One region of the Alteromonas sp. AWJ4_199 genome, then DNA from elsewhere that is predicted to be linked to it. Evidence: predicted binding sites of a transcription regulator. Region 1 holds the regulator's gene; each other region holds the start of a gene.
The links. Region 1 encodes MetJ, which represses methionine synthesis genes. Its sites were predicted from a motif close to TAGACGTCTAGACGTCTA; they were not measured.
Positions count from the first base shown of each region.

Region 2: the regulator MetJ is predicted to act here: its motif matches at 3,448-3,465, upstream of metK (methionine adenosyltransferase).
Region 3: the regulator MetJ is predicted to act here: its motif matches at 2,594-2,611, upstream of metA (homoserine O-succinyltransferase MetA).

Region 1 covers NZ_JBSWUR010000001.1:2,779,292-2,788,806, reverse strand. The annotation lists gene hslU (HslU--HslV peptidase ATPase subunit) at 1-582, opposite strand, end outside; gene hslV (ATP-dependent protease subunit HslV) at 665-1,189, opposite strand; gene ACXAER_RS12225 (hypothetical protein) at 1,353-2,090, opposite strand; gene ACXAER_RS12220 (SPOR domain-containing protein) at 2,163-2,753, opposite strand; gene priA (primosomal protein N') at 2,886-5,075, opposite strand; gene rpmE (50S ribosomal protein L31) at 5,528-5,740, shown strand; gene ACXAER_RS12205 (hypothetical protein) at 5,915-6,232, opposite strand; gene ACXAER_RS12200 (malic enzyme-like NAD(P)-binding protein) at 6,858-8,093, shown strand; gene metJ (met regulon transcriptional regulator MetJ) at 8,257-8,589, opposite strand; gene metF (methylenetetrahydrofolate reductase) at 8,750-9,515, shown strand, end outside.
Region 2 covers NZ_JBSWUR010000001.1:1,450,594-1,462,097, reverse strand. The annotation lists gene ACXAER_RS06365 (ABC transporter substrate-binding protein) at 1-618, opposite strand, end outside; gene ACXAER_RS06360 (3'-5' exonuclease) at 938-1,441, shown strand; gene ACXAER_RS06355 (hypothetical protein) at 1,518-1,988, opposite strand; gene metK (methionine adenosyltransferase) at 2,232-3,377, opposite strand; gene tkt (transketolase) at 3,783-5,774, shown strand; gene epd (erythrose-4-phosphate dehydrogenase) at 5,793-6,803, shown strand; gene ACXAER_RS06335 (phosphoglycerate kinase) at 6,920-8,095, shown strand; gene ACXAER_RS06330 (fructose bisphosphate aldolase) at 8,397-9,296, shown strand; gene ACXAER_RS06325 (hypothetical protein) at 9,382-9,831, opposite strand; gene ACXAER_RS06320 (prolyl oligopeptidase family serine peptidase) at 10,259-11,504, shown strand, end outside.
Region 3 covers NZ_JBSWUR010000003.1:184,858-196,361, forward strand. The annotation lists gene metH (methionine synthase) at 1-510, opposite strand, end outside; gene ACXAER_RS17900 (homocysteine S-methyltransferase family protein) at 520-1,587, opposite strand; gene metA (homoserine O-succinyltransferase MetA) at 1,591-2,529, opposite strand; gene ACXAER_RS17910 (DUF2802 domain-containing protein) at 2,638-3,072, opposite strand; gene ACXAER_RS17915 (chemotaxis protein CheW) at 3,131-3,622, opposite strand; gene ACXAER_RS17920 (chemotaxis protein CheW) at 3,640-4,440, opposite strand; gene ACXAER_RS17925 (ParA family protein) at 4,448-5,212, opposite strand; gene ACXAER_RS17930 (protein-glutamate methylesterase/protein-glutamine glutaminase) at 5,241-6,371, opposite strand; gene ACXAER_RS17935 (chemotaxis protein CheA) at 6,400-8,661, opposite strand; gene ACXAER_RS17940 (protein phosphatase CheZ) at 8,674-9,429, opposite strand; gene cheY (chemotaxis response regulator CheY) at 9,464-9,847, opposite strand; gene ACXAER_RS17950 (RNA polymerase sigma factor FliA) at 9,884-10,615, opposite strand; gene ACXAER_RS17955 (MinD/ParA family protein) at 10,612-11,478, opposite strand; gene flhF (flagellar biosynthesis protein FlhF) at 11,484-11,504, opposite strand, start outside.

The sequences.
Region 1 (9,515 bases):
CATTTCTTCCATACCAGGAGGCGCCATAATTTCTACGCCCATCTGTGGAAGTGCCACATCAATTTCAATTTCTTTGTCGTCTAAATCGCCCTGACGTAGCTTCTTGCGAAATGCTTGGCGTGTGCCGCGATCTTCAACGTCTTCTTTGTTGCCCCACGCGTCTTCTGGTGGAGGAAGCAAAACGTCTAAAATGCGCTCTTCCGCCGCTTCTTCAGCACGGAATTTCACTTTCTTCATTTCGTTTTCTTTCGTCATTTTTACCGCGATGTCGGCAAGATCACGAATGATGGTTTCAACTTCTTTACCCACATAGCCCACTTCGGTGAACTTTGTCGCTTCAACTTTAATGAAGGGCGCGTTAGCAAGTTTAGCTAAACGGCGAGCGATTTCGGTTTTACCCACCCCCGTTGGACCAATCATCAAAATATTTTTTGGGGTAACTTCTTGGCGCAGCTCAGGCTCAAGCTGCATACGACGCCAGCGGTTTCTAAGTGCAATAGATACAGCGCGCTTGGCATCTTGTTGACCGATAATGTGTCGGTCTAACTCGTGAACAATTTCTCTTGGTGTCATCTCAGACATGAATAAACCCTTTTCTAACAATACTTGTTGTACTTGCTACGCAAACGAGCGACAACAAGCCAATAACAGCGTTCGCTATTACTTAGTAATCTAGTACATCAACCGTTTGGCTATGGTTAGTAAATACGCAAATATCACCGGCAATGGTCAGCGATTTTTCAGCAATTTCCTTAGCGCTTAGCTCGGTATTGTCTAAAAGTGCAGTAGCTGCCGCTTGTGCATAGTTACCACCAGAGCCAATCGCGATAAGATCTTGCTCTGGCTGCACTACGTCACCGTTACCGGTAATGATGAATGACGCTGTTTCATCGGCTACAGCAAGCAGGGCTTCAAGTTTGCGTAACGCCCTATCGGTCCGCCAGTCTTTGGCAAGTTCAACCGCGGCCTTGGTTAAATGGCCTTGGTGCGCTTCAAGCTTGGCTTCAAAGCGCTCAAATAGCGTAAACGCGTCGGCCGTGCCGCCCGCAAAGCCCGCTAGAATTTTGTCGTGGTACAAACGGCGCACCTTGCGCGCATTCCCTTTCATTACGGTGTTGCCTAGTGATACCTGTCCGTCACCAGCCATTACCACTTGATTCCCACGTCGTACAGATACAATCGTTGTCACGTTATTTCCCCGTTTAGCTGGGCGCTGCTGCGTTTTATATGTACCTTTTTCGCGGAACTAAGGCAGCAGCGTAATAATTCAATAACAAATAAGTGGGGGAAGGCTTTTTAATTTCAAGGGTGAGACAAAAGAATGTGCGCTCAGAGGTACCTACTATTTGGGCTTAGCGAAATCGATAACTTTCGATGTCAAAACCAAAACTACTTTCATAACCTTTTACATACACCCAACCTCTGTTCGGTAGGCGTTTGTGCTCGCTTTCCCCTAAGCATAAGCGCCCATCGGACAAAGCTCCGCTCTCTTTTAGCAATAGTGAGTGTCGACAGTGTTTAGAGCCGCTTCCTTTTTCATAAGCAAATTTTCGTTCTATCTCTTGTTTGTCGGACATTAAGTGAAGCGTATAGGGCAATGCCGTATCAACGAAACTAAAACATAAGAAAAAGGCTAATAGCGGCATACCAAGTAACGTCATTTTTCCACGCAAATCTTTAGTCACAAACTGTGCGTGTCGCTTATCAACGAAAATAGTGAGGTAATAAAAGGCGCTATAAACAACAGTGAGAAGAGCAATGGCCCAATTCGAATTGTCTAGCCAAGCATTGATCACGATAAAATTGGTGAAAACCGTTACAAACAAAGCGCCGATAAGTACCAAAAAGGTAATGTTCGATATGCGTGTGATCAGGTGTAGTTCAGACCATTTGGGTCGAGAAATGTGATCGTCTTGAAGGGCGCTATCCGCATCATCAAATGGCAGCGTAGCTCGCCTAGAATCGAGCTCGTTCTTCGCTGCCTGATAGCGCTCTGGAAAGGCCTGCTTATCGATATTTTCCAGAACGTCTTCAAGCTCTTCTATGCTATAAGCGGCGTAATCTGGTTGTTCGGTGATGGCAAAACCCATTGATACTTCCTTGTAAATACATACTTCCGCTACGCGCTATGCAGCGCATTAAGTGTCACCTACAATGAACTGCTACAAATTCCAGTACCAAATTTGGCATGTGGCAATGTTTACCTTACGCAGACTATGCTTGGCTTTTTCCGCATCGCGCTTAGATTCATATGGGCCAAGAATAACGCGGAACCAATCGCCATTGCTGCCGGTGCTGTGTCTGATAAGAGCTTCTAAACCCTGAAATGCAATTTTAGCTTTCATCTCTTCAGCCTGGGCCCGGGTTCTAAATGAGGCGCACTGCATAAGATAGCGTTTGTCAGACTTTTCCTGCTCTCTTACTTCAACTTCTACTTCATACCCTGGCAGGGTCTTAATGTACTCCCATTCTTCTTCAGGCAACTCAGGTAAAGACTCTTCTGTCGGGGCAACAGGTCGTGAAGCTTGAGTATCTACGTCATCCTCTACATTGTCTTTTATCGACCATAAAAATACACCGAAGCCAATCACTAAAGCGAAAATGCCTATAAGACGCACGATAGGAAGCTTCCCAGAAACTGGGGCGTTAGCTTGTGCGTTTGTTCGCGTATTTGTCGCCGGCTTTCTACCTTTACCAGCGGGCTTCTTTTTTTGAGGAGAGCGTCCACGAGAGACATAATCGCGTTGAGCCATAGTCGGCAATATTCCTACTTGTTATCGTTGTTTGTATGCGTAAGAAAACGTCATATACCAAGTCTATTAGAAGGGCTGGTGTTTCAGCCTCTTCAACCTTGCTAAAATTTTAACGTATTGCTACCTAACAAGCTAACTGAAATCGGTAGGATCGATATCAATCGACCACCTTACCTTCATAGCCTGTGGTAACGCCTGTAAAAATGGCAGTGCCAAACGCAGTGCATTGTGAAGCGGCGCACGCTTTTCATGGCTGCATACCAGCATAAACCGAAACCTGCCTTGCCGCTTTTCAATTAAACAAGGAAACGGACCGTTTATATCAATGGCGTGCTGTTGATTAAACACCTGCTTACTTTCCTGTAGAAAGCGATAAGCCAAACTGCTATCGGTAGCCTCTGCGCGAATAACAAACTGGCTAATAAAAGGGGGTAACCCTGCTGCCTTACGCTCCATTAAAGCGTGTCGCGCGAAATGCCCATAGCCATTGTGCACTAAATCTTGTAGTAAAGGGTGATGAGGATTATGGGTTTGAAGCCACATTTCACCAGGTTTACTGGCGCGCCCCGCTCTTCCAGCAAGCTGAGTAACAAGCTGAGCGAGCTTTTCTGGCGCTCTAAAATCGGCACTAAAAAGGGCACCATCACAATCTAGCACTGCTACTAGAGTGACATGAGGAAAGTGATGACCCTTTGATAGTATCTGGGTTCCTACCAGCAACTGGTACTCTTGGCGATTAATAGCATCAAGGGTTTGGTGAAGCTTGTCTTTACCCCGCACAGTATCGCTGTCTATTCTTACCTGTTTAACGCCGGGAAATAAGCTTGCTAGCCCTTGCTCAACTTGCTCTGTCCCCGTACCTGCGGTAACTAATTCATTGTGATGGCACGCTTCGCAGTTTGATGGCATTGAACGCATGCCACCGCAGTGGTGGCACTGTAACCGGTTTTGGGCTTTGTGCACGGTATAAGGGCGATCACAACGCTTACACATTGCGGTCTCACCGCAGTGATGACAGAGTAGCGCTGGCGCATAACCTCTTCGGTTTACAAACACCAACACCTGATTTCCTGCGTTAATGTGCTGACGCATTATCGTTAACAGGCCTTGTGAAATGCCGTAATGAATAGGTTGGTCGCGCGCGTCCAACACATGCTGATGGGTGCTTTTCGCACCTCCCGCTCGCTTGGTTAGCTGTAAATGAGCATAGCGGCCGCTTAACGCATTATTAAGTGTTTCAAGCGCGGGCGTGGCGCTGCCTAGCAAAAGAGGAATCTTATGCTGCTTGGCACGCATGGCAGCTAAATCACGAGCGTGGTAGCGCAGCCCATCCTGCTGCTTAAACGACTCGTCGTGCTCTTCATCCACAATCAACATACCTGGATTATGTAATGGCGTGAAAATAGCCGAGCGGGTACCAATAATAATACCAAGTTCGCCAGCTTTAGACCGCTGCCAAACGTTTAACCTTTCTTTATCAGAGAGCTGAGAGTGTAAAACGCCCACCGCAATGCCAAAGCGCTTCTCAAAGCGTGACACGGTTTGCGGTGTAAGCCCAATTTCTGGTACAAGAATAAGCACCTGTTTTCCTTCGCGCAGTAAGGGTTCAATGGCTTGAAGGTACACTTCCGTTTTACCGCTACCGGTAACCCCTTCAAGTAAACTTACCGCGAAGTTACCTTGCTGACGATTAAGCGCAGCAATGGCAACTGACTGCTCAGTGTCTGGAATTGGCTTTTCAGAAAGCGATAACGAGGCAAGCCAGCTGCCTGGCTTAAATTCAGGTGTTATTTCTTCAATACGTACCAAAGACTTTTCAACAAGCGCTTTAACTGCAGGAGCACCATACTGCTTTCGCGCTTGCGACGCTAATAAGGCTCCACCAGCCAGTGCAGCAAAGCAAGCTTGTTGCTTAGGTGCTCGCGATAGCGTTTCTGCAGCCGTTTGCACACCTTCTTCGGTAAGCATTAACATGTCTTGTGGTGTGGGAGCCGCCGACTCGCCTTTGCGTAATAAAACAGGCAACATGGCGTGCAGTACTTCACCCGGCGCATGGTGATAATACTGCCACAGCCACTGTGCCATTTTCAGCAACACATCATCTATAATGGGGCTATCGTCAAGTACCGACTCGATAGCTTTTAACTTGTCGACGTTGTCAATTTCACTTTCAGGCTTTTGGAGGGTTTCAACGACCACACCCACCAATTTGCGTGGGCCAAAAGGCACAATCACTCTGACACCCGCACTGAGTACGTTATCGTGGGTATATGTGAAAAGTTGGCGCAGTGGCACTGGCACGGCAACTTGGATAAAGGCCATTGCGAACGTTCTACCTTATTTGATGGCTGTTACAGCGCGTAATGCGCTTACTAAGCTTCTTATATTGAAACTAATAATACTGAAGCTACTTGCAGACCCATATATTACAGCAGTTTGCGCTGCTAACAGTTAGCTACACATTTTGCTATAGCGCACAATTTTACTATTGACGCTAATGGGCCTAGCCTTGAAAGACAAATATTTAAACATACTTTACGTTAAAGCATAAAAGGAATGTTTTTCGTTTAGCTCTCTTGGGTAGCCTTCTTGCCAAGCTGCTTTGTTTAACAATTGGGCAAAAACCACTTGATCATGCCACATCCATCCTATATTATGCGCCGCTCTTTTTGCGATGGGTTGTTCTTTGAACGACTTATCATTTGAACTAAGTAACGTATGGTGTGCGACTTCGGGTTGTATAGCGATACGGCCTTATTATTTGAGGTAACCCAATGAAACAAGATATCCACCCTAAATACGAAGAAATCACAGCTACTTGCTCATGTGGTAACGTAATGAAGATTCGTTCTACGCTTGGTAAAGACATTAACCTAGACGTATGTTCTTCATGTCACCCATTCTACACTGGTAAGCAACGTAACGTTGATACTGGTGGTCGTGTTGATCGCTTCAAGAAGCGTTTCGGTGCATTGGGCAAAAAGTAAGCCTGATATCGAGTTCGAAAAAAGCGCCTTCATGGCGCTTTTTTATTGTCCAGAGATAACTATTCACGTTAGTAGACTAACATTGAATAGCTTCCACTTATGCAAGCGCCTCTAATCAAAGCTAATTGATCATATCAATATCGCGTACATTTGAGACCAAAGCGCTCATTATGCTTAATGAAGGTTTTCGACTCTTACCAAGTGCTTTTCCCAGTCCCCTCTACTTTGTTTTTTACACGCTTCCTCACTGTCGAAATAAATTCCAGCTGGACTAGACTTAATAAATTCAAGGGCTATATTCACCTGGTTTATGAAGTCCATATCCCAACCGTTAATCAATGCTTGCTGCTTCTCTTGCTCCGTATTAAATACGGCAATAACTTTCGGCGCTTTCCAAGGTCCTAAATGCGTAAGCCATACGAATCCATTATCGTCAGATTTTACGTTTTCACACACATCTGTTAGCACTGCGATTAGTTTTTTCTCTGTCATATTCTTTGTCTTCAAAACGAGTTTGAGAGGCCATTTATCGTATTTTATCAGAAAAACAATAGTGAAAATAAAGAGGTCTATCTTTGTGAAATATTATCCAATACTGTTTTTTCGAATATAAATCGATAAGCATCTTAGCACCCGCGCCTATAATACACCTTCAAAATGAAGTGAGACTTAAAAATAAATTTTATGAATGACAATTATAGACTTATTTTACTGGTCTAATTAGTATGCCTACCCTACATTGGTAATTGAAAATTCTGATCAGATATGTACACAGTGATTGGCTGTGTTAGAGTTGCGAACGGCACCTTGATAGTGAGCATTAATTTTATGAATAATGCTTAACTGCTAAGGCTTGTGGCGCTTTTGGATATAAATTCAGGTCTAAATGTTAGACCTATATCAACAGCGATATGTTAGGGAAATCAGGAAGAGTTAACGCTAGGTCTGCAGTTTCCAACGTACCACACTAGTGCTAACAACTATTTATAATCACTTTTGTCATTAGTTAGTTGTAACGCGCTTATGTTTATCTATCTATAACTACAACGATAATAAAATAGCTACAGAGCGTGAACAAAAATACCGATGAACCCTACATCTAAGGATACCTTTTTACATGTCAGATTTTAGACAACGCGCACTCGACTATCACGCCAAACCCACACCTGGAAAAATTCGCGTAGAGCTATCTAAGCCAGCCGATAGCGTCGACGACCTTGCTCTTGCCTACAGTCCGGGCGTTGCCGAGCCGGTGAGAGAAATCGCCGAGGATGCAGATAACGCTTACAAGTATACGGGCAAAGGTAACTTGGTTGCGGTTATCAGTAACGGAACTGCGATACTAGGCTTAGGTAATTTAGGCCCATTAGCTTCAAAGCCAGTAATGGAAGGTAAAGCACTTCTGTTTAAACGCTTTGCTGGTCTAGATGCCATTGATATTGAAGTAAAGCATCGTACGACCGAAGAGTTCATTAATACCGTGGCGAATATTGCTGATACGTTTGGCGGTATTAACCTAGAAGACATCAAAGCACCTGAATGCTTCGAAATTGAGCAAGAGCTCATTAAGCGCTGTAAAATTCCAGTATTTCATGATGATCAGCATGGTACCGCTATTGTAACCGCAGCAGGTATGCTTAACGCTCTAGAGATTCAGGGCAAAAATATAGAGAACGCTAAAATTGTTTGCATGGGCGCCGGAGCAGCAGCGGTTGCCTGTATGGAGCTACTGATTAAGTGTGGTGCCCAGCGTGAGCGTATCTACATGTTAGATAGAAAAGGCGTTATCCACACTCGTCGCGAAGATTTAACTGAGCACAAGAAGCTGTTTGCTAACAATACTGATAAGCGCACCCTTGAAGATGTAATGGAAGGCGCAGATATCTTTGTCGGTGTATCAGGCCCTGATGTTTTACCGCCAGAAGCGCTTTCTTTGATGGCTGAAAACCCAATTGTATTTGCATGTTCTAATCCAGATCCTGAGATAAAGCCTGAACTTGCTCACGAAGTGCGTAAAGACCTAATTATGGCTACTGGCCGCTCAGACTATCCTAATCAGGTAAACAACGTGCTGTGCTTTCCGTTTATTTTCCGCGGTGCTTTAGATGTTCGCGCTACAGCCATTAATGATGAGATGAAAGTGGCGGCGGTTGAAGCTCTTCGTGCTATTACGAAAGAACCTGTACCACAGGAAGTATTGGCCGCGAGTAAAAGCGATAGTCTGACATTTGGTAAGGAGTATATTATTCCTAAACCTATGGACCCACGTCTGTGCGAGCGTATAGCTACCGCGGTATCTAAGGCGGCTATTGAGTCGGGTGTTGCACGAGTACCTGAAAGCCCAGAAAAATAAAGTTCTGGCGCACAAGGCTAAAAAAGGTTGGGTTAACGCTCAACCAATATTTGCTAAAAAGTGCGCTTAAAGAATACAAGTACATAAAAAAACGGCGCTGTGTTGTAGGCTATAAACTAGTAAAGCCTTACAACACAGCGCCGTTTCTCTTTAATACTAAATATCAGTCGTCTTCAGACACATCATTTTCGAAGCTTGGGTCAATGCCCATTTCTTCCATAATACGCCTAGCTTCAGCCGGCACGCGATTAGGATTGTCTTTACGCAAGTCATCATCGTTAGGCAATGGCTGGCCAGTAAACGCGTGTAAAAATGCTTCGCACAACAGTTCCGAATTAGTGGCGTGACGCAAATTATTGATTTGGCGGCGGGTACGCTCATCAGTAAGTGCTTTAAGCACATTAATAGGTATAGAAACAGTGACTTTCTTTACCTGCTCGCTCTTTTTCCCATGCTCTGCGTAGGGGTGAATATATTTACCGTTCCATTCTGCCATTGTACTAACTCGGTCTACTCTTTTTATATTATGAAGAGAAATTCTAAACAAGTTCACGAAAAGGTCAATTGAGCAGTGTAAACCTCTTGACGTCTAGACATATATTCTTTAATTTAGACGTCTAAACGTCTATAAGATTACATTTTTGAGAGTATAAACCATGGTTTCTTACGCACAAGGTATCGATGCATTAAACCAGTCCCTGTCGGAGCTGCGTGATATTGATGTATCTTTTGAATTCTTTCCGCCTAAAACGGAAGCCATGGAGCAAACCCTGTGGAAGTCGGTTGAACGCCTAGCACCGTTAAAGCCAAGCTACATGTCGGTTACTTACGGCGCCAATAGCGGTGAGCGTGACAGAACCCACGATGTGGTAAAACGTATTCAACAGCAAACAGGCGTTGCTGCCGTTCCTCACTTAACCTGTGTCGACGCAAGCCGTGATGAATTAAAGCAAATTGCAAAAGACTACTGGGATTCAGGCATTCGCCGTATTGTTGCACTTCGCGGCGACTTACCGTCAGGAGTAGAAAAAACAGAAATGTATGCCTCTGACCTTGTTGCCTTACTAAAAGACGTTGCCGATTTTGATATTTCTGTCGCTGCCTACCCAGAAAAGCACCCTGAAGCACCAAATGCGCAGTTTGATCTACTAAACCTAAAACGCAAAGCAGAAGCAGGTGCCACAGAAGCAATAACTCAATTCTTCTTTGATACGAGTGTTTACCTTCGATTTAGAGACCGCGCTGCCGCAGCAGGTGTCGACTTAGATATCGTTCCGGGTATATTGCCGGTAACCAACTACCAAACACTGGTTAAATTTGCTGGTTTCACAAATGTTCATGTTCCTGGATGGTTGCACAAAATGTTCGACGGCCTTGATGCCGATGACCAAGCAACCCGTAATTTAATAGGCGCTAACATTG
Region 2 (11,504 bases), 1.3 Mb from region 1:
CTGCCAGTTAATCCAATGAGTGGCGCTAATGTTTACGCCTTGCTCCGCTGCCGCTTTCGTTAATGATTCAAGGTTTGAGCGTCCCCAACCTGTGCGCTCCAGAACCAAAGCGACATTTGACAATCCGTTGGATTTTGCAAAGTTAATCAGTAAAGGAGCGGCTTCTGCGTCACGTACTGAGACCCGAAAAACGTTATTGGGGGAATGCTTATTATCGATGATGGAAGTACCAGCGGCCCATGGTACCAGCATGAGAATATTTTTATTATGTATAATATCGATCTCAGCAAGCACAACTGGCGTGTGTACTCCACCGACGACGGCTAGCAAGTTTGGCATTTTCGCAAACTGCTCAATGTTGTGAATGCCGCGAGCGGGGTTCCCTCGATGATCTTTCGCAATTACTTTAAGTTTACGGCCAAGTATCCCCCCATTTGCGTTAATCTCTTCAACGGCTAACTCTACACCTTGGGTAATAGCCACACCTCCCTCTACAGCAACTGCTGAAAGGTCTGCATCTATACCTATTATCAGAGGCTCTTGAGTGCTGTCAGCGCGGCATGAATTGATAAAAAACATAAAGCAGAAAACCGCTGTTAGAAGAAGTTGTACACGCATGGGTTAGTTACCTAGTTGATTACCCTTCAAAGTGTATAGCAATGTGCTGAACGTTTTCTTATTTACGCACTATTCTTTAGTATAATTTAGTACGTTATGTGAGCAGTTTCTTACGAGGCAACGTTTATTGTTTTACTGCAAAAAGACCAATGTGGCACGATTCTGTCATTGAACAAACAGTGTAAAGCTAAATGGTTGTTTAGTGAGCAGCTATGCAAGGGCCCAGCGCGCAATTAGAATGTTAAAAACATCTGTGCCTGTGTTGAAGGTATTCTCTTTTACTATTAAAAATTAAGGAGAACAGTAGTTTGGAGTATAAGTGCGAAATACAACATTGCCTACAATTATAGATGTAGAAGCAAGTGGATTTGGGGCGGCAAGTTACCCCATAGAAATAGGCATTGTGCGCTATGATGGTGCAAAATGGTGCAAACTACTGAGGCCATTTGACTCTTGGGTACACTGGGATACAAAAGCAGAATCGCTTCATGGCATCTCTCAACAAATGTTACAGGCACGAGGCGAGGAGCCTCATAAGGTGTGCGTTGAGCTTAATAATTTTCTGGGGAATACGGTTGTATACAGCGACGGATGGGTGGTAGATAACCCTTGGCTGATAAAGCTGTTCTCGGCTGCGCAAATTGAAATGTCGTTCACCTGCCGCGCCCTTGAATATATATTGAGTGAGTCTCAAATGGATAACTGGCACGACGTAAAAAATAGTCTTTCCGCTGAACTAGACGTAAAGCGTCACCGAGCGAGTTCTGATGCAATGATAATTCAGCAAACCTATGCTAAAACAATGGCGCTAACTCAGAAGTGATTCTGTGTTGCCTTTACAATTAGGGAGGCACAGTTTTGACGTCGCGGCGTTCGATAAGCTAAAGGTAGTGATATTCCTAGAATAGGTAATTAACACCTAAAGAAAGCGCCATATTCTCTTCTTCGCCAATTTGTCTATGCTCTAGCTCTACGGCCATGTTTAACCCTTCGCTTTGGCCAAGTAGCCAGCCTAATCGCGTAAAAGTACCTACATCGTGGGGTAAATAAAGCCACTCAGCATAATGTTGAAAAGCGGTATTGTTTGTTTTGTAGGTCGCATAAACCTTCTGCGGCACCCAAGTGTTAAAACGCCGGCTGGCGCTAAACATACCTTGTGAGCCCGCTGGATAGGTATAAGTGTTGTCGTAAAGGTAGGTTTCGGTCGTAGATTTAACGCGGTACATACTGTTTAGCTGCCACCGAGCTATCTTCTTGCTTTTAAACTGAATTGGGCTGTAGAGGGTATTATTTACTTCCGCGAACACGGGTGAGGCTGTTATTGAGACAGCCAGCGTGAACGCTGTAAGAGTACCAGAGACTACATTCATGGAAGAACCCAAGTTGTTGTTGTCATGGCTTGTAAACAACCAGAAACTACAAGCGATAGTGTGTTCGTTATTTAAGCATAGCTGCAAAAACAAAGGATGGAAATAGGCTTTACCTTTTTTAATTTAGGGGGCTAGCTTGTCTCACCTGAAAGACTCAACAAAAAACGCCGCTAGGTTGCATTGCTTCAATGTAAAGCGTAACAAACTAGCGGCGTTTTCAAAAAGCGTTAGAGGGTTAACGAATTAAATCGATGCTTTTAACGCTTCCGCTTTATCTGTTGCTTCCCACGGGAATTCGTCACGACCGAAGTGACCGTAGGCTGCAGTAGGGCGGTAAATCGGGCGCTCAAGATTAAGCATTTGGATAAGGCCGTATGGACGTAAATCAAAGTGTTCGCGCACTAATGCAACCAGTGTTTTCTCATCAACCACACCTGTACCGAAAGTATCGATGCTGATAGACGTTGGCTCTGCAACACCAATGGCGTAAGACACTTGAATTTCACAGCGTTTGGCAAGACCAGCTGCAACAATGTTCTTAGCAACGTAACGACCCGCGTATGCTGCGCTGCGGTCTACCTTTGATGGATCTTTACCTGAGAACGCGCCGCCGCCATGTCTAGCCATACCGCCGTATGTATCTACGATAATTTTACGACCTGTTAAGCCACAGTCGCCCATTGGACCACCGATTACGAATCGACCCGTTGGATTGATGTGAAAACGCGTGTTGCCGTCTATCCACTCGCTTGGAAGCACAGGCTTGATGATTTCTTCCATTACCGCTTCACGTACTGTTTCAGTGCTTACTGAATCACAGTGCTGAGTTGAAAGTACAACCGCATCAATGCCTACAGGCTTGTCATTTTCGTATTTAAAAGTGATTTGGCTTTTTGCATCTGGACGCAACCAGTCTAGCTTACCAGATTTACGTACTTCCGCTTGTTTTTGAACAAGGCGGTGAGAGTACGTGATAGGCGCCGGCATTAATACATCAGTTTCGTCGCTCGCGTAACCAAACATCAGGCCTTGGTCACCTGCACCTTGCTCTTCTAAGCTTGCGCGGTCAACACCTTGATTGATGTCAGGAGACTGTTTACCAATTGCGTTTAATACAGCACATGAATCGGCGTCAAAGCCCATATCTGAGTGCGTGTAGCCAATTTCTTTAACTGTCTTTCGGGTAAGCTCTTCAATATCTACCCATGCAGAAGTGGTGACTTCACCACCTACTAAAACCATACCGGTTTTTACATACGTTTCGCAGGCCACCCGAGCGCGAGGATCTTGTTCTAAAATAGCGTCAAGAACCGCATCTGAGATCTGATCAGCAATTTTGTCCGGATGTCCTTCAGACACTGACTCGGATGTGAATAAATGCGTGGCCATAAATGCTCCGTAAGCGTTAAATTATCAAAATAGTCGTATATTGTACTAAAACAAGTTATAAATACCAGTCTTTACTTCTAGACGTCTAAAAGTCTCTTTGTTACGAAATGTTGACATAACCCGATCAGTATTAAGGTTATTTGTATAAAATAAAAAGACTTAGGCAAAGGTAAGAGAGTTTTTATTACCGTGCTAATACGCATTGGTGAGCGTATAGACCATTTTTTACTATTACTTTCGCTATTGGCAATGAAAACTCATTGAACTGTTAGGTGGCATAGGTAAGAATAACGCCACATTCAATCGTATAAAGAAGTAGAGCAAACGCCTTATCTCTACGCTCGTCTAGCTCTGCTAGCCCGCTAAGATACGAAACAAAAGATACAAAATAAATCAGGAGACAACATGCCCTCTCGTCGTGAACTCGCCAATGCAATCCGTGCATTAAGCATGGATGCCGTTCAACAAGCTAAATCTGGTCACCCAGGTGCCCCAATGGGGATGGCTGATATCGCACAGGTACTATGGGGTGATTTCTTATCACACAACCCTGCAAACCCATCTTGGGCTAACCGCGATCGCTTTGTGCTTTCAAATGGTCACGGCTCGATGCTGCTGTACTCTCTTCTTCACCTTTCAGGCTACGAACTGCCAATTGAAGAGTTAAAGAACTTCCGTCAATTGCATTCAAAAACGCCAGGTCACCCAGAGTACGGTTATGCGCCAGGTGTTGAAACGACCACTGGCCCACTAGGCCAAGGTATCAGTAATGCTGTGGGCATGGCGCTTGCCGAAAAAGTACTAGCTGCACAATTTAACAAAGATGGTCACACTATTGTTGACCACCACACCTACGCATTCTTAGGCGACGGCTGCTTAATGGAAGGTATCTCACATGAGACCTGTTCACTAGCCGGTACACTAGGCCTTGGTAAGCTTATCGCGTTTTGGGATGACAACGGCATTTCAATTGATGGCGAAGTGGAAGGTTGGTTCACCGACGATACACCAGCACGCTTCAAGAGCTACGGTTGGGAAGTGATCGATGGCGTTGACGGTCACGATGCAGAGCAAGTAAAAGCCGCTATTGAAAAGGCACAGGCGAATGCTGCGCAACCTACGCTTATTTGTTGTAAAACCACCATTGGTTTCGGCTCGCCTAATAAAGAAGGTACCGAGTCTTGTCACGGTGCACCACTAGGTGAGGACGAAATTGTCGCTACTCGCGAGAAGCTTGGCTGGAGCCATGGCGCGTTCGAAATTCCAGACGATATTTACGCTGGTTGGGATGCTAAAGAGAAAGGTTCAAACGCGGAAAGCGCGTGGAATGACGCTTTCGCTGCATACGAAGCCGCCTACCCAGAGCTTGCAGCAGAATTCAAACGCCGTGTAAATGGCGAGTTGCCAGCAGATTTCAGCGACAAAGCAGACGCTATCATCGCTGAACTTCAAGCTAACCCACAAAATATCGCTTCACGTAAAGCGTCGCAAAATGCATTAAACGCGTTTGGTCCACTACTTCCTGAGCTATTAGGCGGCTCTGCCGACCTTGCTGGTTCTAACCTTACCATCTGGGAAGGCAGCAAAGGCGTTGAAGCAAACGATGCATCAGGTAACTACATTTATTACGGTGTACGTGAATTTGGTATGTCGGCCATGATGAATGGTATTGCCCTTCACGGTGGCTTCAAGGCATACGGTGCAACCTTCCTGATGTTTATGGAATATGCACGTAATGCGGTACGTATGGCAGCGCTAATGAAGCAACCTGCAATTTTCGTTTACACCCACGATTCAATTGGTCTAGGTGAAGACGGCCCAACTCACCAGCCGGTGGAGCAGGTGGTAGCGCTACGAGCAACGCCTAACCTTGATAACTGGCGTCCTTGTGATCAGGTTGAGTCTGCTGTGTCTTGGAAGTCTGCTATTGAGCGCACTGACGGCCCATCAACGCTGATCTTCACACGTCAAGGCTTAGCGCAGCAAGAAAGAACGGCTCAACAAGTTGCTGATATCGCGAAAGGCGGTTACGTACTTAAAGACTGCGAAGGTACGCCAGAGCTTATTCTTATTGGTACCGGTTCTGAGGTTCAGCTAGCCGTTGAAGCCGCAGCGAAACTAACCGAGCAAGGCAAAGCCGTTCGCGTAGTGTCTATGCCATCAACTGACGTATTCGATCGTCAGTCTGCTGATTACCGTGAAAGCGTACTGCCTTCTAGCGTTGTTAAACGCGTAGCGGTTGAAGCGCTGTCTAAAGATAGCTGGTACAAGTACGTTGGCTTTAATGGCGCTATCGTAGGCATGGACACCTTTGGTGAATCTGCACCTGCTGGCGACCTGTTTAAGCACTTCAACATTACCACTGACGCTGTAGTAGAGGCTGCACTGTCTCTGTAAGAGGTAATAGATAAGCCTATGGTAAATATTGCCATAAATGGGTTTGGTCGTATTGGTCGTAACGTGTTGCGCGCGCTGTATGAAAGTGGGCGCAACAACGAATTTAACGTGGTGGCCATTAACGACATTGCTAAACCCGAAGGCATAGCACATTTACTTAAATACGATACCGCCCACGGGCGGTTCCGTTTTGATGTGGCCTTAGAAAACAACACGCTAAATGTCGCAGGCGACGATATTACACTGCTCGCGATAAGCGATATTAAAGACCTACCCTGGAAAGACTTGGGCGTTGATATTGTGCTTGAGTGTACGGGCAAGTTTGATGACAGAGCATCGGGGCAAGCACATTTAGATGCCGGCGCTAGCAAAGTGCTTTTCTCGTCACCCGGGTCACCAGATTTAGACAATACGGTCATTTTCGGAACCAACGAAGACACGTTGACCAATGAACAAAAATTAGTCTCCAACGGCTCTTGCACCACAAACTGCATTGTTCCTGTTATCCAAGCGCTAGACGCTGCGTTCGGTGTTGAAAGTGGTACGATCACAACCATTCACGCGTCTATGCACGACCAGCAAGTTATCGACGCCTATCACGAAGATTTGCGCAGAACCCGTGCTGCAAGTCAGTCGATTATTCCCGTTGATACCCGACTTGCTGCCGGTATAGAGCGCATTCTGCCTAAGTTTGCGGGAAAATTCGAAGCCATTGCGGTTCGAGTGCCAACTATCAATGTTACTGCCATGGATTTAAGTGTAACGCTTCAATCTAAGGTAACGATTGAGCAAGTGAACCAAGCCCTTCGCAATGCAAAAGCGGGGCGTTTACAGGGCATTTTGGACTACACCGAAGAGCCTTTGGTGTCGGTAGATTTCAATCACGACCCTCACTCGTGTATTGTAGATGGCACACAAACAAGAGTCAGTCACAAACAACTGGTTAAAACACTGGTGTGGTGTGACAACGAATGGGGTTTTGCAAACCGTATGCTCGATACCGCAAAAGTGATGTTCGACGCAAAATAAAGCATTGATGCTGCCAAGGGTTGGTAGCACCAGCCCGCGCAGCTTTCACAGTTAATTTGAGCGTGTCTTACCTTCAAAACACGCTCTACTGAATTTAAATTAACATAGGAAAGACGATGGCAATTCCAAGCATGAGCGATATGGCCCTAAAAGGTCAGCGCGTATTAATTAGACAAGATTTAAACGTGCCGGTAAAAGACGGCAAAGTAACTTCTGATGCGCGTATCAAAGCATCAATCCCTACGATTAAAGCAGCCCTAGACGCAGGTGCGGCAGTTATGGTGATGTCTCACCTTGGTCGTCCTACTGAAGGCGAGCTTGCAGACGAATTCTCTCTTCAACCTGTTGTTGATTATCTTAATGACGCCCTAGACGTACCGGTTAAGCTTGTAAAAGATTACCTTGACGGTGTTGAGCTTAGCGAAGGCGAATTAGTTATCCTTGAAAACGTACGTTTTAATAACGGCGAAAAGAAGGACGACGAAACGTTAGCAAAACAGTACGCAGCACTTTGCGATATCTTTGTTATGGATGCGTTCGGTACTGCTCACCGCGCACAAGCGTCTACTCATGGCGTTGCTAAATTTGCACCAAAAGCCTGTGCTGGCCCATTACTTGCTGCAGAATTAGACGCACTTGGCAAAGCGCTAGACAACCCTAAGCGCCCAATGGTTGCTATTGTGGGTGGCTCTAAAGTATCTACCAAGTTGACCGTGTTAAAAACATTGGCTGAAAAAGTTGACCAGCTGATTGTTGGTGGCGGTATTGCCAACACTTTCATTGCTGCTCAAGGCCATAATGTAGGTAAGTCACTAGTAGAGATGGACCTTACCGAGCAAGCCACACAGCTTATGAATGAAGCGCAGGCGAATGGCGGTAATATTCCAGTGCCTACAGATGTGGTCGTGGGCAAAGCGTTTGATGAGAATACCGAAGCGACGCTAAAAGTAGTCAGTGACGTTGCCGACGACGATATGATTTTTGATATTGGTCCAGACTCTTCAAAGGCGTTAGAGGACATTATCAAGAACGCGGGAACCATTGTATGGAATGGCCCTGTAGGCGTATTTGAATTTGAACAGTTCAGTGCTGGAACAAAAGCGCTGTCTGAAGCGATTGCGGCAAGCGACGCATTCTCAATCGCAGGTGGTGGTGATACACTAGCAGCAGTTGATAAATACGGGATTTCCGATAAGGTCTCTTATATTTCAACAGGTGGTGGTGCGTTCCTAGAATTCTTGGAAGGCAAAACACTACCAGCGGTAGCAGTACTAGAAGAAAAAAATAAATAAGCCTGGGTGCTGCATGTAAACGCAGCGTTTTAAAGCTCTAGATAGCTAAGGCCTAGTACAAACGTTACCCCATAAGTGTCACGCTCAGTAACAGCATTTTTGAGCGTGACCTTTTAATCGGAAACGATTACACCTGCGAAACAGTGAAGTACGCAGGCATAAATACCAACTTTATTACAGATGTGTTTACTTAAGGTGCTGGCATGCTGCGTCTGAGACAAACAGATCTTTAATAGAATTGGTATAACAATAAACCCTACACCTGTCTATTAAGGCAGTTATATACAAAAGGAGTGTTGCAATGGCATCACAAGCTCAGCAGGCAATGCTGGATAAACTGAAGACGCAAACCGGTTTTATTGCAGCGTTAGATCAAAGCGGCGGTAGTACCCCTAAAGCGTTGCGCTTATACGGCATCGAAGAGTCAGAGTATAGCTCAGACGAAGAGATGTTTAATCTTGTTCACGAAATGCGTACACGCATTATCACCAGCACCCCTTTTAGCGGCGAGCGCGTTCTTGGCGCAATCTTGTTTGAAAACACCCTTGATAGAGAAATTGAAGGCATGTCTTCTGCACACTACCTGTGGCAGAAAAAGCGTGTTATTCCTTTCTTAAAGGTAGATAAAGGTCTAGCTGAAGAAAGCAATGGCGTTCAAGTAATGAAGCCAATGCCTGGTCTTGATGCTCTGCTAGCTAAAGCGGTAGCGCAAGACGTGTTTGGCACTAAGATGCGTAGTGTTGTTAAGCTTGCGAATCACCAAGGTATTAAAGATGTTGTTGCTCAGCAATTTGAAGTGGGTAAGCAAATTTTAGCCGCGGGCCTTGTTCCAATCATTGAGCCAGAAGTGGATATTCACAGTCCGCAAAAAGCAGAAGCCGAAGCGCTACTAAAATTAGAAATTCTAACTCAGCTTAACCTTCTTAGCGAAGGTCAAGAAGTCATGCTGAAGCTAACGCTACCCACAGAAGCAAACTTCTATAAAGAGCTTGTTGACCATCCTCGTGTACTTAAAGTTGTTGCACTTTCCGGCGGCTACAGCCGTGATGACGCAAACGCAAAACTGGCGGAAAACCAAGGCATGATCGCGAGCTTCTCTCGTGCTTTAACCGAAGGTGTATCAGCACAGCAATCTCAAGAAGAGTTTGAAGCAACGCTAGATACTGCAATTGAAGGTATCTACCAAGCATCTAAGGCGTAGTAAAAAGCGTTGGTACAATATTCTTTGTAAACTCGTTAGAGCGCCACTGGCGCTCTTTTTGTTTTCGTCAGTTTTGTATTCTTTATTACCGCGTAAAGTCAAAACGGGTAAAGAAGCGTTCGGCTTTGTCTCTGTTATAGCTATAGCCCTTATCTGTCAGGGCATTTAAAGCATCTTGTACAGAATTGTAAAAGCAGTAAGGAACCTCAGCAGTGTTATAACACTGGGAAACCTGCTGCTTAGTTGTCAGCATAATGTCGGTATCTAATATCACCACAGCAAGAAATGACAGGCCACGGGCTTTCCTTATCCGTGTTTGCTTAACAAAAATATCAAAGGCAGAAGGAGGCATCAGGCTTTCACCATAAAGACAACTTAACTGCGCCCATGGTCTACCTTGCTCGAATGTGGAGATATCGGACGACATCTTAATCACACCATTTTTCAAGGTTTCATCATTCCATGGGCCGCGCGCTGTGAACATCAGCAACCGACCATTAGCTGTACTTTCAAATTCGCCGTGTGGATTATTCATGGTTAATACCTTTTTACCATGTATAAAAGATAGCATTCTGACGTTTATGTGCAACTAGCCATAAGGCTAACTAATACCAATCCTCATAGCTCACTGCCCACTCAGAAGGCGCTGGCAAGTGTCCAAGTAAAGCGCGGAAATGCAGGAATGTCGGTTTCCTTTCAAATTCCCAGAATGCGGCTAGGAAACTTGCCAGGGCTTCCCGAAGGACGAGTTTAAATTACTGTATTACGTTTATTAGTTTGCGCTTAATCGTCTTGATGAGGGCATTCAGCGTTTACTCTTTATCGAGAGAATTTATTCAGTAATACTGGAATTACAAAACCATCACGCAAAAGTGATTACGCCAGAAAACAAAACGAGAGGGCCTGATTTAAATTGTTCCGCAAAGGTTTACAGGCCCATATAACGAAAAATAAGGTGAGGTATGTTTAGAAATAGAAGTCGCAGGTACTCGTCGGTAGTGATGCGTCAGGCAGCGTTAGCTGCACTTTTTTACGGGGGCGCTTTTGCATTTTCAAATGCAGTGTTATCCAGTTCAGTCTTTGCCAATACTGAGGCTGAAACTACCGATACAGACAATCACTATTTTAAATCGGAAGATATTTTTAATTTGGAATACGTGAGTGAAGTTCAGGTGTCACCAAACGGTGAATATATTGCGTATGTGCGCCGTTCAAACGACATTATGTCAGACAGTAGTAGAGCGAACGTTTGGCTAGCATCTGTTGATGGTAAGTCACACCGCCCATTACTGTCATCTAAGAATAACTACTATTCTATTCGTTGGTCACCGGATGGGAGCCGCTTGGCTTATCTGTCTAACGAAGAGGGTAAACCGCAATTATATGTGCGATGGATGGATACAGGGCAAACGGCTCTCGTCACAAACGTGACGTCGAGCCCGAGCAATATTACTTGGTCGCCAGATGGTAAATACATTGCCTTTACCATGAGCGTAGATGCCAAAGAAAAGCCGCTAGATGTAAAAATGCCTAAAAAGCCAGACGGTGCAAAGTGGTCGCCTAAATTTCAGTACATCACCAAAGCGCGCTATCAAGCCGATGGGCGCGGGGTTCTTGAGCCAGCTTACACTCATATTTTTATCGTTCCTGCCGATGGTGGCACAGCACGACAGCTGACTTCAGGTAACTATCACCACAATGGGCGATTAAGCTTCTCCCCCGATGGTGACAAAATCTATTTCTCTGCCAATCGCACTGATAATTGGGAGTATGAGCCTCTTGAAGCCGATATATTTTCCGTTGATTTAATGGGAAATATTGAACAGTTGACTCAGGATAAAGGGCGTGAATCATCGCCTGTAGTATCGCCCGACGGAAAACATATTGCCTATTCGTATCGCGACGACGAAAAAGTGATGTATAAAAATAGCTATTTATACCTGATGAATAGCGACGGCTCTGAACAAAGAAACTTAACAAAAGATATTGATAATTCAGTGTCTAATTTTCACTGGAAAGACAATAAACGTATTTACTTTCAGCAATCGGTACGCGGCTTGGCACAAGTTGATGTCGTATCGTTGTCGGGCAAAGTGAAAACAGTGGCGAGCGGTTTAGGTGGCACTACACTCGGCCGCCCCTACGTGTTTGGTACCTATCATGCGGTAGGTGATGTAGTGGCATACACTAAAGGACGAACCGATCGTC
Region 3 (11,504 bases), on a different contig from region 1:
ATCCTCAGGTGGAAAGCCGACTTCTTCTGTCAGTAGCTTGTAGCTACGCTGACAAATCTCAACTTTGCGGGCTTGTGTATCGGCCTGGCCGGTCTCGTCAAACGCCATCACTACGGTTGCAGCACCATAGCGCTTTATTAGCTTGGCTTGGTTTAAGAAGATCTCTTCCCCTTCTTTTAAGCTAATCGAGTTAACAATCGCTTTGCCCTGCACACACTTAAGCCCGGCTTCGATAATCTCCCATTTAGACGAGTCGATCATAATGGGAACTCGGCTAATATCTGGCTCAGAGGCAATCAGGTTTAAAAAGGTGATCATGGCCTGCTTTGAATCAAGCATGGCCTCATCCATATTAATGTCGATGATTTGAGCACCGTTTTCTACCTGCTGTCTTGCGACATCAAGTGCGGTTTCATAATCACCTTCAAGAATAAGACGTTTAAAGCGAGCAGAACCTGTAACGTTAGTGCGCTCACCGATATTGATAAATGTTGAAAATTCTGCGCTCATAATGCCCTCCTAGTGTACAAACGGCTCTAGGCCTGACAAACGCATTTTAGGTTCAAATTCGGGTAGCTTGCGTGGCGCAATACCTTCGACCGCGTTGGCAATATCGCGAATGTGCTCTGGGGTACTGCCACAACAGCCACCTACGATATTTACTAGCCCTGACTGCGCCCATTCTTTGATGTGCTCGGCCATCTCTGGACCTTCCATGTCGTATTCACCAAATTCATTAGGTAAGCCTGCATTAGGGTGTGCGGATATGAAGCACTCACTAACATTGGCTACTTCATCTACGTATTGACGCAATAGATCTGGGCCTAATGCGCAGTTTAAGCCGAAGGAAAATGGGCTAATATGTCGCATTGAGTAATAAAACGCTTCTGCGGTTTGACCAGAGAGCGTACGCCCTGAAGCATCGGTGATAGTACCTGATACCATCACGGGTAAAGCCCTACCCAGTTTTTCAAATACGGACTCCACGGCAAACGCAGCTGCTTTCGCGTTTAACGTATCGAATATAGTTTCAAGCATGATTAAGTCTACGCCACCTTCAATAAGGGCTTCGGTTGACTCACTGTACGCTTCCACTAGTTCGTCAAAGGTGACATTGCGCTTACCTGGGTCATTAACGTCAGGTGAAATAGACGCCGTGCGGTTTGTTGGACCTAATACACCGGCAACAAAACGGGGTTTCTCGGGGGTTTTAGCTGTGAATGCATCGGCAGCTTTACGCGCTAATTTAGCCGCGGCTAAATTAATATCCCGCGATTGGGCCTGCATGTCATAATCGGCCATAGCGATAGTAGTGGCGTTAAACGTATTCGTTTCAATAATATCCGCACCAGCTTCAAAATAATCGCAATGAATTTGGTAAATAATATCTGGCTGAGTAAGGACCAACAGATCATTGTTGCCCTTTACGTCGCAGTGCCAGTCGGCAAACTGCTTCCCGCGATAGTCTTCTTCTTCCAACTTATGGCGCTGGATCATAGTGCCCATCGCACCGTCTAAAATTAGAATGCGTTTATTAGCGGCTTCTGTAAGCGTTGCCTGCGCGTTTGAATGTGATCTTTGGCTCACGTGCTACCTCTTTGGCTGTGACTTTTCAGCAAGCTGACTTAAATCGTAAGGCGTGGTCTGATAGACATAATAATTCAGCCAGTTTGTAAACAATAGGCTGCCGTGCGAGCGCCACTGTACAATAGGAGACTTGGCTGGATCATCCCCTTGAAAATAGTTTTTCGGCATTGACGGCGTTTGTCCCGCGGCAATATCTCGTAAATATTCGTCTTTTAACGTATCTGGATCGTACTCTGGATGACCCGTTACAAACACCATACGCTTGTCTTCTGACGCTACAATATAAGCGCCTACATCATCAGATTCTGCCACAACGCTCAGCCCATCAACACTGTTGTACAGCGAAGTATCAATATGCCCGTAACGAGAATGGGGAGCGTGAAACGTGGGGTCAAAACCTCTTAATAGTTCATTATGAGGATCGTTTACTTTATGCTTAAAGACACCTGAAAACTTTTCATCTTTGATCTCACGAGTAATACCATAAAAGTGATACATGGCGGCGTGAGCAGCCCAACATAAGTAAAGGGTTGAGTTCACGTGACGCTGCGCCCATTCCAGTATGGTGGTCATGGTTTCCCAGTACTTCACTTCCTCATAATCGATAAGCGCAAGAGGTGCTCCGGTTACTATAAGTCCATCGTATTTCTTGTTCGCGACTGCTGAAAAGTCGTGATAGAAAGCATCCATGTGCGATTGCGGGGTATTCTTCGGCGCTTGATTATCAATTCGAATTAAATCCACGTTTATTTGCAGCGGCGTGTTCGATAACAGACGAAGTAACTGTACCTCTGTTTCTATCTTGTTCGGCATTAAATTAAGAATACCGACTTCAAGAGGACGAATATCCTGATTGGCAGCCCTGTCCATGTCCATGGTAAAAATATTTTCACCTAGTAGTACATTCTGCGCGGGTAACTGCTCAGGAATACGAATTGGCATAGAGGGCTCCAGTGATAAATTACAATATTTGTATTGTGTCTATAACTGGCGATATGTCAACATCTTTACGTCTAGACGTCTAAACGTTTTTTACTTGGTGGGAAAACGTTAGCTATTTTGCTTATGCACCATCACTAACATCTCAGCTTCAGCGCGAGGAATGTCACAGGCCTCAATAATTTCGTCGATGCTGGCACCTTGCTTAACTAAGTCTGCAGCACGTTGATATAGGCGTAGGGAAGGATCTTGAAGTTTGAGCTCTCGAAGCTGATTTTCAATATCAGTTTGTTTTTCGTCTAGCTCTTGAATGTGGCGAGTAATGACCAATGTGCGTGCTTGCGCCTCAGTTTGTTGGTTATTTGCATCTTTAGCGAGCGCTTCTGCTCGTGCAATTGCGGAAGCACTATTTTGCTCGTTATCGTGTAGAGCTGTACGTAACTGCTTAACGTGCGAATATAGAATACTTACCGTAACAGCAAGCACAACGATAAAGCCGCACAAAATAAGTTCAATTAAGGTAGGTGCAGCAAGCTGCCATTCCATGGACATAACCCTTGGGGAAATGGAGGCGACATAGACAATACATGTCGCCTATTTATTTTTAGATATTGCTAAGCTCATCCCACTCTTCGTCACTTAGCAATTTATTCAAATCGACAAGAATAAGCAGTTCGCCATCACGATTGCTAACGCCTTGGATAAATTTGGCACTTTCTTCAGTGCCAACGTTAGGGGCGCTGTCGATTTCTGATGATTTCAAGTACACCACTTCGGCCACACTATCCACCAATATACCAACAACCTGTTCGTCAGACTCAATGATCACTATGCGTGTATTGTCCGTGATTTCCGTCGGGGGTAGCCCAAAACGCGCCCGGGTATCAATGACGGTTACCACGTTACCGCGCAGGTTGATTATACCAAGTACATAATCAGGCGCACCGGGTACAGGGGCTATTTCGGTATAGCGCAATACTTCTTGTACTTGCATTACGTTGATACCGTAAGTTTCTTCACCTAAGCGATACGTCACCCATTGAAGGACTTCGTCGTTGCTGTCGGTAGCGTTACTATTCATTCTTTCGTCGCTCATGAACCTGGCTCCCAATACTATGGCGTCTGGTCGTTACTGTCTAAGCCTTTGTTAAGCATAGATATTAATTCTTCAACGTCAATTAACGCGCACATTTTTTCTTTAACCATCCCTGCTAACCAGGGACGCTTACCTGTGGACTCGCGCCATTTTACGTCATCGGCAGTCAAATTGACCGTGTTTACAAGCTTTTCGCTTGCAAGTCCCCACGCACTCTCTCCTAACATTATAAGATATCGGTAGTTAAGCGATTGTGCGAGATTTTCGTTGTATTTTTCTGGCATTACCCATTTTGCAGAGTCAACAACATTTAGTTTAGACTCTCTGTGCAACATTACCCCCATAAACCAGTCAGGTTTTCCAAATAAAGGGCCTATTTTTTCAATTTGATGGATGCCACCTAGCGATGTTAAGGGTACCGCAAGTGTTAGCCCAGCCACCTCAAAGAATAGCGCCTGAAAGCGAAAACCGAGAGTATCCTTTAGTGGAGTTTTTAACTTCTCGGGAGTATCAACCTCACTTTCTTGTTCCGTTTGAGCAGGGACGTCAGCGAACGAATCCTGTTTTTCACTTACACTCGTTTGTGAATTCTGACTTTCAATTAACGAAGAGACCTCTTGTACTAACACTTCTTCATCATTGGCCAGCGGTTCGCTAGTTGTAGAAACAAGCGTTGACTCAGCCATTTGTTGAGAGGCTTGCTCAAGCAGTCTTGCCGTGCGCGCAGTAACATCCTCAGGAGCTTCAGGCTCTTTCAGAAGACTGTCTAAATATGCCTCCATTACTTCTTCACGGGCAAATGGCGATTGCTTGCTCATGGTCTTGTTATTTCTCCAATACGGCTAACAGTTTATCGTAGGCATTTACACCTCTTGTCTTTGGGTAAGCAGCAGAGATAGGAAGCTGCACCAAACTAGCATCCCTGAAGTGAGTGTCCACCGGAATGACCCCCTCCCAAACACGCTCACCGTAATCATTCATTAATCGCTTTCTCGACGCCAGTGCGGCATTTGTACGTTTATCAAACATAGTAGGAATGATTAGGGTGTCAAAAGACTTATCTAACGAACGCCCCATGATTTCCATAGTACGAATCATTCTATCCAAGCCTTTAAGGGCCAGATACTCTGTCTGCGTCGGAACAATTACCTTATCGCAAGCCGCCAGCGCATTGACCATTAACACACCCAAAACAGGAGGGCAGTCGATGATAGCAAAATCAAATTCATCGGATATCTTTGCGAGTGCTTTTTTTAACACTAAACCCATACCCTGTTCGCTGCCCATTGTTCTATCTAAGGTTGCCAGAGCCATGGTCGCTGGTAGCACATATAAATTGTCGAGCTTTGTAGGACTGAGACAGTCCATTACTTTATCGGCAGTAATCTGATTAGAATTAATAAAAATGTCGTAAACAGAATGACTTGTCGCCTCTGCATCAATACCAAAGTAATAACTGAGCGATGCGTGAGGATCAGTGTCAATCATAAGCACTCGTTTGCCCTTTTGAGCAAGCAAGCCGCCAAGGCTTACGGTTGTAGTAGTTTTACCTACTCCGCCTTTTTGATTTGCCACAGTCCACACTTTCATAATTACTGTTCCATTACAGTTCAAACTGCTATCGCATTTCGGTTTGAACGCAACTGCTCATATCGTCAATATTGATATTTTTACTGGATATATTAGCCACAGCGACAGCTTGAGGCATTCCGTAAACCACACATGAGTCTTGATCTTGCGCCCAAATAGTCGCGCCTTTATCTCTGAGTAACCGGCACCCTTCTCTTCCATCAGCACCCATTCCCGTTAAGATAATACCAAGTACGTCGCCTCCATAGACTTTAGCTAATGAGCTAAACGTCAGGTCAACGCTTGGCTTGTAACTCACCTTATCAGATTGGCTGGCATCAACGATGGAAATTCGCTTATTGCTGCCAATTGTTTCAAGCAGCATCTGCTTTCCTCCAGGAGCAAGGTAGGCATGTCCAGGCATTAAGATATCGCCATGCTCTGCTTCTTTTACTTTAATTTTACAATTGCTATCTAAACGCTGTGCAAATGCAGTAGTAAAAGTTCCGGGCATATGCTGCACTAACAATATAGGGTAAGGGAATTCTGCCGGCAGGGGGGAAAGCAATTTTTGCAGTGCAACCGGCCCTCCCGTGGACGCCCCTACCGCTAAACATGCGTACTTTTTCCCGGTTGCTCTTACTGAAGAAACAGTAGGTTGCTTATCAGCATCTTTGTGACCAGATAGCAACCCCGATGTTTTGAAAAAAGCTTGCTTTGGCGCGTTGTCAGGAAGTTTTCGAGTTTCCATTGTGCGAAGAGAAGGACGCTTTACACCTAGCCCTCTTCGCGCTATTAACCTAACTTTAGTGCAAAGTAAGCGCGAAGCATCTTTCCTGTCTTGCGCAATATCTTCGAACTTCTTTGGTAAGAAATCGAGGGCGCCGGCTTCTAGCGCGTCAAGCGTAGCCTGTGCGCCATGGTGCGTTAGCGAGGAAAACATCAAAATTGGCGTTGGACGTTTATCCATAATAACCTTAACGGCTGAAATACCATCCATAACTGGCATTTCAACGTCCATGGTTATTACATCTGGTTTAAGTGCTTCCGCTTTGTTTAATGCATCTTGCCCATTTCTCGCTTCTCCAACAACTTCAAGCTCTCTATCGCCATCGAGAATTTCTCGCACTCGACGGCGATAAAAGGTCGAGTCGTCCACGACTAGGACTTTAAAGACCATGGATTATCATTCCCGTTAATTCATCGCCTTACTTGATGGGTTTACGCGCGTACCGTTTTAGCAGGCTCGGAACATCTAAAATTAGTGCGATACCACCGTCTGAAGTAATTGTTGCACCAGCCATACCCGCCGTACCTTGTAGCAATGCGTCAAGGGGCTTAATAACTACTTCTTCTTGGCCTATGAGCGCGTCAACGACAAATCCAACTTGCTGCGTACCAATTTGCACCACAACTACGTGCCCCTTTTCTTTATCGATGTTTTTGGGGCCTCGGATCAACCATTCGCCAAGGAAGAACAATGGAATTGCTTTCGAACGAACTATCATTGTGAGCTGGCCATCCACCGTGTTGGTCTTCTTGATGTCCATATTTATTATTTCGTTCACCGCACCTAATGGTAACGCAAAGGTCTGTTTCCCTACAACAATCATTAATGTAGGTAAAATTGCTAGCGTTAGCGGTACTTTAATATCTAATCGCGTGCCTTTGCCAAGTTGCGAATCGATATTGACGGTACCGTTTAGTTGATTAATTTTGGTTTTAACTACATCCATGCCGACGCCGCGACCTGAAATGTCACTAATTTCAGTCTTCGTTGAGAAGCCTGGCGCAAAAATAAGGTTAAACGCTTCAACATCTGACATTCGTGCGGCTGCATCCGCGTCTAGTACGCCACGACTAATAGCTATCTCTTTTAGCTTTTCCGCGTCCATACCCTTACCGTCGTCCTCGATAGTAAGAAGAATATGATCGCCTTCTTGAGATGCTGATAGCTGAACCGTACCCATGCGAGGCTTACCAGCGGCCGCGCGGTCATCTGGCATTTCTATTCCGTGGTCAACAGAGTTTCTAACCAAATGCACAAGCGGATCGGCCAATGCTTCAACCAAGTTCTTATCTAAATCCGTTTCTTCACCCACAAGCTCTAAGGTAATCTCTTTCTTTAAGCTTCTTGCTAGGTCACGTACAACGCGAGGAAAACGCCCGAAAACTTTCTTAATGGGCTGCATGCGGGTTTTCATTACCGCACCTTGCAAGTCACCCGTCACTACATCTAGATTAGCAATGGCTTTCGACATGCTTTCGTCGTTGCTGTTGATACCCAAGCTTATCAGTCTGTTTCTAACCAGAACTAGCTCGCCGACCATGTTCATAATCTGATCTAAGCGTTTGGTATCTACACGTACCGTCGTCTCGGCAGGCGGTGGAGCAGGAGCGCCTTTCTTATCATCTTTCTTGGCAGCCGTTTTTGGCGCAGCTGCTTTGCTCGTTTTTGCTGCACTCGGTGCTGGGTTCGCCTTAGGCGCTGCCGCTGCACTAGGCGCTGATTGTTTTGCTTTTTGAACAGCTTCGGTGGCCGCTTTATCTACAGGAGGTTCAGGTGCCGTTGCACCAGGTCCTTGTTTAGTAGGCCCTTGACCGGAGCCATGAAGCTGATCGAGTAGCGCTTCAAATTCATCGTCTGTGATTTCTTCATCACCTGCACTGCTTGGCGGAGTTGACGCTTGTGCAGCCTCGGGTGCGCTTTTTTCGTCCCCACCAAACTGACCTTTTCCGTGCAGGTCATCTAACAGTGCCTCGAACTCTTCATCAGTAATGTCATCACTGTCAGTGCTCGCCGCTGGTGCTGACGTTTGCTCAGGCTCCGGTTTGGCGGGTTCTGTATTGGTTGATGAAGCTTGTCCTGGAGCACCACCTCCATGAAGCTCATCGAGAAGAGCCTCAAATTCGTCTTCGGTAATTTCTTCTATACCGCCGCTACTTTCACTGCTATCTGACGCAGCAGGCACAGGTTCATCTATAGTTAGCTCGGGCTCTTCTGCAACAACCTCGGGCTCAGCCGCGACAACTTCTTGCTCGGGTGCACTTGCATTGTCGAAAATGTTTTCATCTGGAGATTCTGGGCGACTGAGTTTGTGTAACAGGTCGACAAGATGTGCATCCGCCGGCTCTAGTGGCTCTTGAGCTTTCACTCGCTCAAACATTTCAACCACCACATCAGTGGCTTGCAAAATGATATCCATTAACTCAGGCGTTAGCGTTCTTTGGCCATTGCGCATGACGTCAAAAACGTTTTCAGCACCGTGACAAATTTCAACTAACTCAGTAAGAGAAAGGAAACCAGCACCACCTTTTACCGTGTGATAACCGCGAAAAATTGCGTTTAGCAAATCCGCATCTTCAGGATTGTTCTCAAGATCAACGAGCTGTTCTTGTAATTGTTCAAGTATCTCTCCAGCCTCAACTAGAAAGTCCTGTAATATTTCCTCGTCAACATCAAACGACATGCACCCGCTCCCCTAAAAACCTAAGCTAGACAAAAGATCATCAACATCATCTTGGCCTGAAACGACGTCATCTCGTTTTTCGGCATCAATAATTGGGCCTTCTGCCTCTACACCATCAACCTTATCGGCCTTAACGCTAGATGATTTAGTTTGTTCTGCACCGTCACGCTCACCAAACATGGTCAACATGTTTACAAGGCTTTCTTCTACCTCTTTAACCAGGTCAATTACGCGACGAATAACTTGCCCAGTTAAATCTTGATAACCTTGTGCCATCAAAACTTCAGTAAGTAACTGTGTAAGTTTAGCTGACTGATTCGAACCGTCTTCCAACAATTCGTCTAAGTCTGCACATAAAACCTTAAACTCACCCAACTCGATTTGGCGGTTCATCAGCTTTTTCCACTCTGGCATTACCTTCTCGATTCGCTCCGAAAGCAATTCAGCTATCGGCATGCTCGCCTCAACGGCGTCCATAGTAGTATTAGCAGCTTTTTCAGTTTCTTCAATTACGTAGGTAAGGCGGGACTGTGCATCGGGAATATCGTCTGTAGCTAAATTTTTGATGCGATCGTCTATTTGGAAGTTGTTCAATGCGTCGTGAAGTTGACGCGTTAACTTTCCTACCTCAGCAAACAACTCAACATTTTCTTTCATTGAGACTGCTTCAAGTAGTGCATTAGCAGAGGTCTTGTCACCCTCTTCAAGATAAGTGACAAGTTGCTTTGCTTCTTCCAACGATATTGGAACGTTTACATTCATTGACATCCAGTAAACCTCATTTATCTGTTGAGCGTCTGGATCAACCTAAACGTTCGAATATTTTATCTAATTTTTCTTTTAACGTTGCTGCTGTGAAAGGTTTAACGACGTAGCCATTAACACCCGCTTGCGCGGCGGCAACAATTTGCTCTTTCTTCGCTTCAGCGGTAACCATAAGCACAGGCAAGTGCTTAAGCTTATCATCTGCTCTTATCGCGCGTAGTAAATCGATGCCCTGCATGCCAGGCATGTTCCAGTCAGTAACTACGAAATCGAAATCGCCTTGTTGTAACATTGGCAATGCAGTGCTTCCGTCATCCGCTTCCTGAATGTTGGCAAAACCCAAATCTTTGAGTAGGTTTTTGATGATGCGTCTCATGGTTGAAAAGTCATCGACCACGAGAATTTTCATGCTTTTATCCAAAATAGCCTCCACTGAGGGGTTAATTGTTATTAATCTCTATTCTTCGTCAGCTTGCCACGACTTCATTCGTGATTTGAGTTTTAACATGGCTTGACTGTGAATTTGACTGACTCTCGACTCACTTACGTCAAGAACCTCGCCTATTTCTCTTAAGTTTAGTTCTTCATCATAATAAAGTGAAAGAACAATCGCTTCTCGCTCGGGTAATGTCGTGATTGCATGGGCCAACGCTTTTTGAAAAGCCCCTTGCATCAAATCTTCCAGCGGTGCATCACTACCTCTAGTTTGCTCTGTAGTGATCACATCCTCCGACACCCCCAAATCTTCAATGCCCACCAACTTTCCAGCATTGACTTCATTAAGCATCTGATGATAATCCTGCAAGCTTACATTTAGCTTGTCAGCAATATCAGAATCTCTTGCGTCACGCCCAGTTTCACTTTCTACCTGAGATATCGCCTCAGTAATCGCGCGACCATTGCGGTGAACAGAACGTGGCGTCCAATCACCTTTGCGTATTTCGTCAAGCATGGCACCGCGGATGCGAATACCTGCAAATGTTTCAAAGCTTGCGCCTTTAGAACCGTCAAAATTCCGTGCGGCCTCTAGCAAGCCAATCATGCCTGATTGGATAAGGTCATCAACAAGTACACTCGCAGGCAGTCGCGCCATCAAATGGTGCGCAATTCGCTTAACCAGAGGCGCATGTCTTTCGACTAACTGCGATTTATCTGTTTGCTGTTGATAAGCGGCGGCCTTGCTGTTCAACGTTGACTTCCTACGGCTTTTTCTGCAACTAATTGTTCAATGAAAAATTCTAAGTGACCTCCAGGCTGCGCTGGAATAGGCCAAGTAAGCGCCCTGTTTGCTAGCTTGGTTATCGCTACGGCTGCAGGAGAGCCAGGAAAAGCATCAACAATAGCTGTTTGCTTACGCACAGCCTTGCGAATATTTTCGTCAAATGGCACCGTCGCCACTAATTCTAGTGCAACATCAAGAAAACGCCCTGTCACTTTGCTTAATTTGCTAAATAATTCCTGACCTTCTCGCACATCGCGAACCATATTGGCCACAACTTTAAAGCGAAAAACACCGTGCTCACGGTTAAGGATTTTTATCAGCGCATACGCATCAGTTAGTGATGTTGGCTCATCGCAAACCACCACCATGATATCTTGGGAGGCTTTAGAAAAGCTTAATACCATATCTGAAATGCCAGCAGCGGTGTCGACTATTAATACGTCTATTTGAGAACGCAGCTCGCTAAACGCTCTTATCAAGCCAGCGTGCTGTGTGGGTGAGAGTTCCGCCATTGACTGGGTTCCAGATGTGGCGGGAGCAATCTTAATACCGTGGGGGCCGGTTACTAAAACCTCGTCTAACGTGCACTCGCCAGAGAGTACGTGAGATAGGTTTTTCTCAACTCGCAGGCCTAACATCACATCTACGTTTGCAAGACCAAGGTCCGCGTCAAGAACCATTACACGCTTGCCCTGCTTCGCCATGGCGATAGCAGTGTTAAGCGTAATATTTGTTTTACCGACGCCACCTTTACCACCGGTGACGGCGATTACTTTGATTAACCGTGATTGCTTCATTTTTCTTAAGCTACTCGCTTGATCGTCAATCATACTGCTTATGCTGTTTTAATTGCGTT